One region of the Vibrio sp. A37 genome, then DNA from elsewhere that is predicted to be linked to it. Evidence: predicted binding sites of a transcription regulator. Region 1 holds the regulator's gene; the other holds the start of a gene.

Region 1 (5,742 bases):
GACAGTCGCCCAGAAACGAATGACAACCAAGCAGCCAATAGTGCCGCTTCAAGAAAAGAGCAAAAACGTAAAGAGGCAGAATTCCGTAAACAGACTGCGCCAATTCGCAAAACGCTGACAAAACTAGAAAGTGAAATGGATAGATTGAACGATGCACTAAGCAATGCAGAACAACAATTATCGGACACTTCCCTGTATGAAGCAGAAAATAAAGCTAAACTTACACAAGTACTTGAGCTTCAAGCGAGCAGCAAGTCTCAACTGGAAGAGGTAGAAATTGAGTGGATGTCACTGCAAGAAAGCCTCGAGCAGATGGAACAGGAATTCAATCAGTAATGACTCGAAAACCAGCGCGCACCTCTTTAACATTAGAGCGTTTATGGCAATTCAGTTTGCAATACTATGGTGTGCGCCAGGTAAAAGAAGCCTGTCTTGAACTACAAAACCAATTTCGAGGCAATGTTAATTTATTGCTTTTGCTCAAATGGTTAGATGAACAACAAGTCACTTTTAAAGAAGAGGATTGGCACAAGGTTGAGGAGTGCTTAGGCCGCTCAGAAACTCTGTTAAATAGTTATCGAGAGTTGCGTCGTAAATACAAGCAGCATTTACCAGACACCTTGTATAGAGAGTCACTGCAATTCGAATTACAACTAGAAAAGCAGCAACAATCCGATCTAGTCGAATGCATCAACACAATCCCTCTCGTAACCAATCAGGGCGCTCCGCTTACTTTGCGTTACTGCCGCCAGTTAGGGGGAGAACGTTTATATTCAGCGTTTTCTGCTCCAGCATCCAGATATACCTAAGCATAAAATATAACAGGGGAAGATGTGATTATACCGTGGCAAAAAATTGAGCCTGAAACACTGCGCAACCTCATCAGAGAGTTTGTATTGCGTGAAGGGACTGACTATGGTGAAAAAGAGATATCATTAGAAGATAAAATTGACCAAGTTAAGTCTCAACTCGAATCAAATGAAGCTTGTGTTGTCTTCTCAGAGCTGCATGAGACTGTAGATATACAGCTACGCAACACTTTTCAACATGATATTTCATAGCCCATTCACTTCCTGTTATAGTCAAGTGCAAACAGGTGAGTACGATTTAAGACAAGGTCCGTCATGTCAGCAAAACATCCGATAATAGCCGTCACTGGTTCCTCCGGTGCGGGAACAACTACGACTTCAGAAGCTTTCAGAAAAATGTTTAACATGATGAAAGTAAAGCCGGCTTGGGTTGAAGGGGACAGCTTTCATAAGTTTACTCGCCCAGAAATGGACGTCGAAATTAGGAAAGCCAGAGAACAAGGTCGTCACATCAGCTATTTTGGCCCTCAAGCCAATGATTTCCCCGCGTTAGAAGAATTCTTCAAGAAATTTGGTAATGAAGGTGTCGGAAAGGTTCGTCGATATCTGCACACCTTTGATGAAGCGGTTCCATACAATCAAATGCCAGGTACGTTTACGCCTTGGCAAGAGTTACCTGAAAACTCAGACGTACTTTTCTACGAAGGCTTACACGGTGGCGTCGTTGATGACGATGTCAATGTTGCCCAACACGTTGACCTACTTATTGGCATGGTCCCCATTGTAAACTTAGAATGGATTCAGAAATTTGTTCGTGATACTCGAGATAGAGGCCACTCCAGAGAAGCGGTCATGGACTCGATTGTTCGCTCAATGGATGACTATCTCAACTTCATTACACCACAATTTTCTCGAACTCATATCAATTTTCAGCGTGTCCCGACCGTCGATACTTCCAACCCACTCAACGCAAAGGGTATTCCTAGCCTAGACGAAAGCTTTGTGGTGATTCGCTTGCGTGGTATCAAGAACGTCGACTTTCCATACCTCCTAGCTATGATTGATGGTTCATTCATGTCTCGTCATAATACCCTTGTGGTACCTGGAGGTAAGATGAGTTTTGCCATGGAACTGATCGTCAGACCAATACTTCAACAACTGATCGAGACGGGCAAGATTGGTTAAAAATTAGACACCAGTCGTGTTTAGTTTTCATACCGTGATCCTATGCACACTTTTGCGCTTAAAATGGGGCCATCTACCCCATTAAAGTCAAGAAATCGAGCTCGAAAAAGGATACTATTTGAATGCGAGACACAAGATAGCTTGCAGCATAAGGAAAGAGTTCTTATCCTAATAAACCCATTGGGCTTAGCTAAAATACGGAAAGCAGCAAGCGTCCCCTGCAGAGGAAGTGAGATATTATGGTTCTAGGTAAACCTCAAACTGATCCAACGTTAGAATGGTTTCTTTCACATTGTCATATTCACAAGTACCCTTCAAAAAGCACGTTAATTCATGCGGGCGAGAAGGCGGAAACTTTATATTACATTGTTAAAGGTTCTGTAGCGGTTCTGATCAAAGACGAAGAAGGTAAGGAAATGATCCTTTCTTACCTAAATCAAGGCGATTTCATCGGTGAGCTCGGTCTATTTGAAGAGGATCAAGAGCGCACAGCATGGGTTAGAGCTAAGTCTCCTTGTGAGGTAGCAGAAATTTCGTTTAAGAAATTCCGCCAGCTAATCCAAGTTAACCCAGACATCCTGATGAGACTGTCTTCACAGATTGCAAGCCGTCTAAAAGTAACCAGTCAGAAAGTGGGCGATTTAGCCTTCCTAGACGTTACTGGACGTATTGCTCAAACGTTATTGAATCTTGCGAAACAACCAGACGCAATGACTCACCCTGACGGTATGCAAATCAAGATCACTCGCCAAGAGATCGGCCAAATAGTAGGTTGTTCTCGTGAAACGGTAGGTCGTATCTTGAAGATGCTCGAAGAGCAGAATCTAATTTCTGCACACGGTAAAACTATTGTGGTTTACGGTACTCGATAAGCATCGAACAACACCCTACGAAAAAACAGGCCACCTAAATCGGTGGCCGTTTTATTTCTGTCACTTTTTAGTGTGGTATTACTTTGAGTCCGTACTTTCAAAAATCTTATCTGCTGAAGCGGCAACAAAGCCTGGGTATAACTCACCACTTGCCATTGAGTAGCGTTTAGCAAATTCATAAAAGCCGCCCGGAATAGACTGAGCACCATCACTGAAGACTACATCGACTTTATCTGCCATTGTTGATGACTGCTCTAGCAACACTTCAGGGGAACCTTTCACTTCACCACCAGAGGTATTGATCCTAAAGCCAGCATCTCGCAAATAGTCATTGACGCCTTGCACCTCAGAAAATCGATTCAGTTGATTAACACTAACGGTAAAATGATTCGCACCATATCCATGCGCTGCGAGCCAAGCCGCATACTCACTTTCCTTAGCTAAAATCAGATAGTCTTGGTAACTGACTTGCCAAGGCCTTCCTGAATAAATGAAGTCATCAGCACCCACCACTTGTGAGGTCACTTGAGAAATCAGCGTTTTGACGATGCTTTGCACCTGAGGGGAAAATTTTTCAACTTCCAACTCACTAATGAACACTTTAGGCTGGGTCGAATCTGGATGCTCATAATGCTTAGCGACTAAGTGCTTACTTTCAAACACATAATCACCACACTCTTTGTAGCCAAGATCGATAAAGTGTTTTGCTAGCGCATCAAGACCAACCGGCGCTAAGTTAAATGTTCGCAAAGCAATGTGATCATTGATCAACGCTTCATCTTCTTGCAAAAGATCATGAACTTGATGGGCTGAAGGACACAACCTTTGGATGTAATCATTCCAGATTAACTGGAAAAATAATGCAGGCGTCATGACGTCTCCTTTTTACAATTTGATTCCTGGGCTTAGCGTATCTGGAAGCACTGTTGACTGCCCTTCCATTGAAGCCATAGGGTAAGCACAATAATCCGCTGCGTAGTACGCACTTGGCCTTAAATTACCCGACGCACCAGGTCCACCAAACGGAGCGTCACCACTTGCACCTGTCAGCTGCCTATTGCGATTCACGATACCCGCACGGATATGATCAACAAAATACTCCCACTCAGAATCTTTAGTAGACACTAAACCTGCGGACAAGCCATAGCGTGTGTCATTGGCTAGCTCTACCGCCTCTTGGAGCGTGCTGTATCTAACGACTTGGAGCAGCGGCCCAAAATACTCTTCATCAGGAAGTTCTTGAATAGCGCTTACATCAATAATTCCCGGTGTCACAAATGCAGCCTCACCCGCTTTCGCTTCGAGCAAACTTTGCCCTCCAAGAGATTGAAGGTTCTTTTGTGCATTCAAAATAAACTCAGCCGCTTGCATTGAGATCTGTGGCCCCATAAATGGTGCTGGCTCTGCAAACGGTTCACCCACTTGTATATTTTTTGTTGCTTCAACTAAACGAGACAGCAGCTGGTCACCTTTATCTCCTTTCGGAACGTAAAGACGCCTAGCGCAAGTACAACGTTGACCAGCACTAATAAATGCAGATTGGATAATGGTGTAAACCGTTGCATCAAGCTCACCAAACAGCTCGGATATCACCATTGGGTTATTGCCACCCATTTCCAATGCCAGCATTTTACCTGGTTGGCCTGCGAATTGGCGATGGAGGATGTGTCCCGTATTTGCGCTGCCCGTAAACAGCACACCGTCAATACCCCTTGCTTCGGCTAGAGCAATCCCTGTCTCTTTTGCACCCTGAACTAAGTTAATCACGCCATCGGGCAAACCAGCTTGTTGCCACAACTTCATAGCAAACTCACCAATCCAAGGTGTCAACTCAGATGGTTTGAATACGACTGTGTTACCTGCAAGAAGCGCAGGAACAATGTGCCCATTCGGTAGGTGACCCGGGAAGTTATAAGGACCAAATACTGCCATGACACCTAGTGGACGATGGCGCAATACAATCTGATTGCCAGCCGCTTCTCGTGTCACTTCACCAGTACGGTCATGATAAGCACGGATAGAAATCGCTATCTTTCCTGCCATTGCGGCAGCTTCTGTGCGTGTTTCCCACAGCGGCTTTCCCGTCTCTTGGGCGATAATCTTTGCGATTTCTTCGCTATTTTGTTTCACCAACTCTGCAAATGCTAAAACAACCTTTTCACGGTCAGCAAAACTGGTTTTCTTCCAAGACAAATAAGCACTACGAGCAGCGGCAACAGCTTCTACAACCTGACTTGTGGTCGCACTTTTCCCCTGCCAAATTTCTTCATTATTGTAAGGGCTGATTGAGCTTATTGACTCGCCCTCACCTTGTTGCCACTTTCCGGCAATCCATTGAGTCATAATCATGTACCTTATCTATAACGCCAATATTCTCACTTTGTTCCCATCTTCCACTAACAACGCTTTTGCGACTTCTTCAGCCATCAATACACTCTCTGTTTCGTGGTCATACGCTAACTTGGCAGTAGTCGCACGAAAGTTTTCGAACGAAGTGTTACTGACTAAGTAGTCTTGCGAGCTTGAGTGTTCACAAATCTGCACGGTCGCTTTCGCAGAATGACGCACCGATTCAATGTTTTTTCGATCGCACTCAACCGTTGGACCCCCATCAAAAATATCCACATAATTTCGGCAACTGAAACCTTCTCGCTCAAGCAGTTTTAGAGCTGGCTTAGTATTGTCATGAACCTTGCCTATCACAGCCTGCGCTTCTGCACTGAGTAAGTTGATATAAATGGGCAGTTTTGGCATCAGATCGGCGATAAAACCTTTTTTACCAATGCCTGTCAGGTAATCTGCTAAGGTGAAGTCAATAGAAAAAAAGTGCTCTTGAAGCCATTGCCAAAATGGAGAATTACCATCAGCATCAGATA
Region 2 (5,742 bases), on a different contig from region 1:
GCTTCCCTGAAAGTCACTCTGCTTCCTTTGCCGTGCTCGCTTACTGCTCTTCATGGCTAAAACACTATTACCCTCATGCTTTTTATACTTCTCTACTGAATAGCTTACCTATGGGGTTTTATAGCGCCTCACAACTGGTACAAGATGCTCGCAGACATAAGCTGGTTATCCTGCCTGTTTGTGTCAATCAATCTCAATATGACCATCAGGTGGTACACGATAAAAACAGCTTTGCCATTCAACTTGGGCTTAGGCAGATTAAAGGTCTCAGCCATGACTCTAGCCAGCTTTTATTAAACGCTCGTCCTAATGACGGTTACCGGAGCCCAAATCAGCTTAAACATATTGGTTTAAATAAAATGGATATTGAATGTTTAGCCTCTGCTGGAGCTATGCGTTGTTTCAATCTAGATCGCTACCAAGCCCGATGGTCCATGATGGATTCATTGTCCGAGTTACCACTTTTTAGAACCCATGACGCGACCAAATCTCTTGGTTTACGCTCTCCTTCAGAAATTGATAATTTGCTGGAAGACTACGCAACCATTGGCCTTTCACTAGAAAAGCATCCTATACAGCTTCTTGCCGAAACATGTCCACTAGGACGATTCACCCGAATGGAGCATCTAATAGACAAAAAGAATCGATCCATTGTCACTGTGATAGGAATTGTCACAGGTAAGCAATCTCCAGGCACCGCAGCTGGCGTAACTTTTTTTACCTTAGAAGATGACACAGGAAACATGAATATAGTGGTATGGAAAGCCACCGCTAGAGCACAGAAACAAGCCTATATGGCAGCAAAAATATTAAAGGTACAAGGTATATTAGAAAGAGAGGGAGAAGTGACTCATATCATTGCCGGCAAGCTAACGGACCTCACCCACTACTTAGATAAGTTAGTCAGTCGTTCAAGAGATTTCCATTAAAAGTAGTACGATGTATCCAACCTATTGAGCAGTAAGTTGTTTACGTAATCGACCTTGAACAGCCCCCACAAGAAGGTCTGGCTGGAATTTAGAAATAAAATCATTACAACCCACTTTCTCAACCATGGCTTCATTAAAGCTGCCGCTTAATGACGTGTTTAAGACAATATGCAAGTCACTCATTCGATCATCATTACGAATCTCATAAGTCAGCTTGTAACCGTCCATCTCTGGCATTTCGGCATCAGTGATCATTAATAGCAACTCATCAGTAACTTTTTTGCCTTCATCACACCAAGACTTTAGAAGTCTTAAGGCTTCTAGGCCATCTCTGCATTCTATGATATTCAAGCCCAGCTGCTCGAGCGTACCTTTGACCTGAGCCCGAGCAGTAGATGAGTCATCGACAATAAGCACGTTCCTTCCCATCAATTCAGAGGAAAGGTCGTCGTCTAACACTCCTTCCGAGATAGACACATCGTAGTCAACAATCTCCGCGAGTACTTTCTCTACATCAATGATTTCAACAATTTGTAGATTATCGTCTTCTTTAATCTGAGTAATCGCAGTTAAATAATTAGAACGCCCAGTTGTTTTCGGAGGCGGCTGAATTTCAGTCCAAGCAGTGTTTACAATATTGCGCACTTGACCGACCAGAAAGCCTTGAACAGAACGGTTGTATTCAGTAATGATGAGATTTTCTTCTTGATCTTCTAACCGAGAAGGTGGGAAACCGATAGCACCTCTTAAGTCGATAACAGGTACCGGATTGCCACGTAAAGAAGCAACCCCAGTGATATGGTGATGAGAACCAGGCATCTTGGTTAGTGGAGGTAACTTTATGACTTCTTTAACTTTAAATACGTTAATAGCAAAAATCTGCGAGCTATTAAGGCTAAACAATAATAGCTCTAAGCGGTTTTCACCCACCAGATTAGTACGCTGATCAACAGTATTTAATACTCCAGACATAGGGATTCTCACAAAATCTTATCTATATCTAAAATAGTCTATAGCTGGCCTCTAAGACAAAAAAATAGTTGAATAGGTGACAAAATTCTTTATCAGCCTCTAAAGGTCAATGCCCCCTAACCTTCAACAACCTTGATTAATAACCGCCCGTCAAACAGTGCTTGTTTAACAAGCGCTGCTCCCGGCATCGTCGCTTGCTTGTAAAATCGAGATTCTACGATGTTCAGGTTTTCATGATAGCTGGGCTGAGTTTGTGCCTTAATACACTTCAACACTTGAGGATAAATTATCTCTTTAGCTTGATTAATGACGCCACCAATAAGAATCTTTTCTGGGTTAAAGAGGTTAACCACTATTGAAATTGCAGACCCGAGATAACGGCCAAGCTCCATAATGACATCCACAGCAAGTGGATCACCACCATCTGCAGCCTCGCATATGCCTTCTATGGTGATCTCTCCTTCAACGTCTTTAAGGATAGACTCTTCACCTTTTTCAAGCCTCTCTTCGACTTCTTCTCGAATAGCTTGCGAACTTGCTACTGTTTCAAGACAACCAATATTACCACAGTGGCAGCGCTTTCCATTTGGCTCAATTTGAACATGCCCTAGTTCACCAATGTTGCCAAACCTGCCTTGCAGTACATGACCATCTAAAATAATACCAGCGCCTACTCCATGGTGGATAGAGAGTAAGATAGAGTTGTCCGTATCCTGTGAATGACCAAAAAGCTTCTCAGCGAGCGCCCAAGCTCGAGTATCATTGGCTACAAACACGGGTAAGCCTGTCGCTTTAAATATTTCTGGGCCCAGAGCGAGATTTTCGACATTGTAGTGAGGCATTTTTAGCACAACGCCTTGCTCTGAATTGACCAAGCCAGGCAGAGTAATAGCGATACTCGTGACACGTTCAAGATGATGGGCATAAGTTTGAAAGAACTCATCAATCTCATGAAGCAGCCTCGCAAGTACATCATCTTGGTCGAGTTCATGAATATCAATCTTGGTATCAATCAGAACCTCCCCTCCAAGCTCGTGTAGAGCAATTGTGAGGTAGCCACGACCAAGGCGCAACGAAAGAAACTGCCAACCCGAATTGTTCACTTGCAAACCGACAGCTGGCCGTCCACGACTGATCGCTTCTTGCACTACCGTTTCATGGATCAAGTGAGCCTCAATCAGCTCTCTCGTAATCTTGGTGATACTTGCAGGGGCAAGGCTACTTTCTTTCGAGAGATCGATTCGAGAAATAGGACCTTTTTGGTCTATGAGCTTATATACACGACCAGCATTGACCTGTTTGATATGATCAATATGGCCAGGGTGAGCCATGTACATTTTGTACTCCAGAATTACACAACTCGGTAATTTTTTTACTTTGCGAAGTAATTGTGAAGCCCTTTGATAGCTCATCGTGACAAGGGTCACGGATAATCAGTTATATTTCTAAAATTTAGTGAAAGACACGAAGTATAGTTACATTTAATTTATATACCATTCACAATATTGCACACCTTGTGACATAAAACTCGCTTCTAATAAGCAATTTAGAATCCGCACTAAAATTCTAGACTTTATAAATTAAAATTCTATACATTGCTTATACTTACCTAAGGGTTTTCTGTCCCTACCGCCACCCAAGAAACTAGGACTTCATCATGACATCGACATTACGACGCACCAAAATTGTCACTACTCTCGGTCCTTCAACGGACAAAGACGATAATCTAGAACAAATTATTGCCGCAGGAGCCAATGTAGTCAGATTAAATTTCTCTCATGGCAGCCCAGAAGATCACAAAAAAAGAGCAGACAAAGTAAAAACCATTGCTGCCAAGCTAGGTACCCATGTGGCCATTCTCGGCGACTTGCAAGGGCCCAAAATCCGTATATCTACTTTTAAGGAAGGTAAGATACACCTCAATGTCGGAGACAGCTTTACCCTAGATGCGGAGTTAAGTGTGGGTGAAGGCCACCAAGAAGCAGTCGGTATTGATTATAAAGAGCTCCCAAAAGATGTTATGCCAAATGATCTGTTGTTGTTAGATGACGGACGGGTACAGCTCAAAGTTACCTCCGTTGAGGGCAGCAAAGTTCATACTCGCGTCACTATGGGTGGAGTGCTATCAAACAACAAAGGGATCAATAAGAAAGGGGGTGGTCTGTCCGCCGATGCACTCACAGAAAAAGATAAGCAAGACATTATCACTGCAGCAGAAATAAAGGTAAGCTACCTCGCCATTTCATTTCCAAGAAACGGTGAAGACATGAAATACGCGCGTAGACTGGCTCGGGATGCAGGTTTAGAAGCAAAGCTCGTCGCCAAGGTTGAACGAGCGGAAACCGTAGATTGCGCAGAAAATATCGATGATATAATCATGGCCTCAGACGCCGTCATGGTCGCCCGAGGAGATTTAGGAGTCGAAATTGGAGACCCTGAGCTAATTGGTGTGCAAAAACAGCTAATTCGTCGCGCACGCAGTTTAAACCGTACCGTAATCACAGCAACCCAAATGATGGAATCTATGATTGAAAATGCCGTTCCAACACGGGCTGAAGTCATGGATGTCGCCAATGCCGTATTAGATGGTACAGATGCGGTTATGCTATCAGGGGAAACAGCTGCAGGAAAATACCCAGTGGAAACCGTTAAATCGATGGCAGAGGTCTGTTTGGGTGCAGAAAAAATGTCGGCCATCAACCGTTCTACTTATCGAGTCGATAGAACCTTCTATAGCGGTGAAGAAACCATTGCCATGTCAACAATGTTCGCCGCTAATCATATGAAAGGCGTAAAAGCCGTAGTGACTTTAACTGAATCAGGCCGAACTGCACTTATGATGTCACGCCTAAGTTCGGGATTACCAATATTTGCCTTGTCGCGCAATGAAAGTACACTCGAGCTCATTACTCTGTTTCGCGGTGTCTTTCCTGTCTATTTCCACTATACTGGTGACGCCGGATTACCCACTGCAAAAGCAGCAGTTGATACCCTAAAAGATAAAGGACTACTCGATTCTGGCGACTTGGTCATTATCACTCAAGGTGATGTCATGGACGTGGTTGGTTCAACGAACTGCATGAGAATTTTGTCAGCATAAACCTGTATTTGTGCTAAATCAATGTTTACCGCCCAGGCAAAGTCTGGGCTCTTCCCTTTTTGGTTAGGCCATGCATGTAGAATTTAAACCGATAAATCTTGCACAACATTTTGATGCTTGTATTGAAGCCAGAAAAGATGCGTATTTTTGCAGCTTTTTGTCTTACGACGGATTCACTGATTTTCTTGAAGGCTATAGAGATAGAATGGCTCAGAGAATGAATCAAAAAGAATGGTTTTACATTCATGTGTGGGTCAATGGAGAGATTTCTGGGCAACTTGAGTTTCGAAGTGTTTCAGGCAAACCCAATACTGGATACATACACTTAATTTACTTAAAACCAGATTACCGAGGCTCTGGACTAGCCTTATCCGTGCACCAGTATATTCTGAACACTCTATCACTCGCTGGTTGTCAGTATGCTCTTCTCTCAGTGAGTAAAAAAAATAACAGAGCTTTAAAGTTTTACACGCGAAATGGCTGGGACTTCCTGTATTCCAACCCGAAGCATATTGAAACAGACTTCTACCAACGTGAACTGATTTTATAAGCTAATTCACACATTTGACACCATACCCTCACTTCAATCGCTGTAATTATTCACACGTGTAATTAAACATGCATTTTTTTCTTGCTGAATAAATACCAATCAATATACACTTTGTTTCATATTGTATATTCAGGCACGATTGGTATTGACACATTCGTGTCAGGTGAGCACATGAAGAGCTTCATCAGTTT

The links. The regulator CRP, encoded in region 1, controls carbon source genes, mostly activating them, when cyclic AMP is high. The targets are predictions, from matches to a motif close to TGTGANNNNNNTCACA.
Region 2: mlc (sugar metabolism global transcriptional regulator Mlc) is a predicted target of CRP. The motif match lies at 3,314-3,329, and genes of this name have one in related genera.

Annotation. Positions count from the first base shown of each region.
Region 1 is NZ_JBLNLI010000005.1:160,293-166,034, forward strand. It holds gene ACM2FC_RS10855 (ABC transporter ATP-binding protein) at 1-336, shown strand, start outside; gene ACM2FC_RS10860 (TIGR02444 family protein) at 336-809, shown strand; gene ACM2FC_RS10865 (YheU family protein) at 834-1,061, shown strand; gene ACM2FC_RS10870 (phosphoribulokinase) at 1,125-1,994, shown strand; gene crp (cAMP-activated global transcriptional regulator CRP) at 2,234-2,866, shown strand; gene ACM2FC_RS10880 (DUF1338 domain-containing protein) at 2,945-3,739, opposite strand; gene astD (succinylglutamate-semialdehyde dehydrogenase) at 3,752-5,209, opposite strand; gene astA (arginine N-succinyltransferase) at 5,225-5,742, opposite strand, start outside.
Region 2 is NZ_JBLNLI010000003.1:275,285-281,026, reverse strand. It holds gene ACM2FC_RS07380 (error-prone DNA polymerase) at 1-929, shown strand, start outside; gene ACM2FC_RS07375 (chemotaxis protein CheV) at 951-1,901, opposite strand; gene mlc (sugar metabolism global transcriptional regulator Mlc) at 2,018-3,238, opposite strand; gene pyk (pyruvate kinase) at 3,559-5,001, shown strand; gene ACM2FC_RS07360 (GNAT family N-acetyltransferase) at 5,072-5,551, shown strand; gene ACM2FC_RS07355 (hypothetical protein) at 5,723-5,742, shown strand, end outside.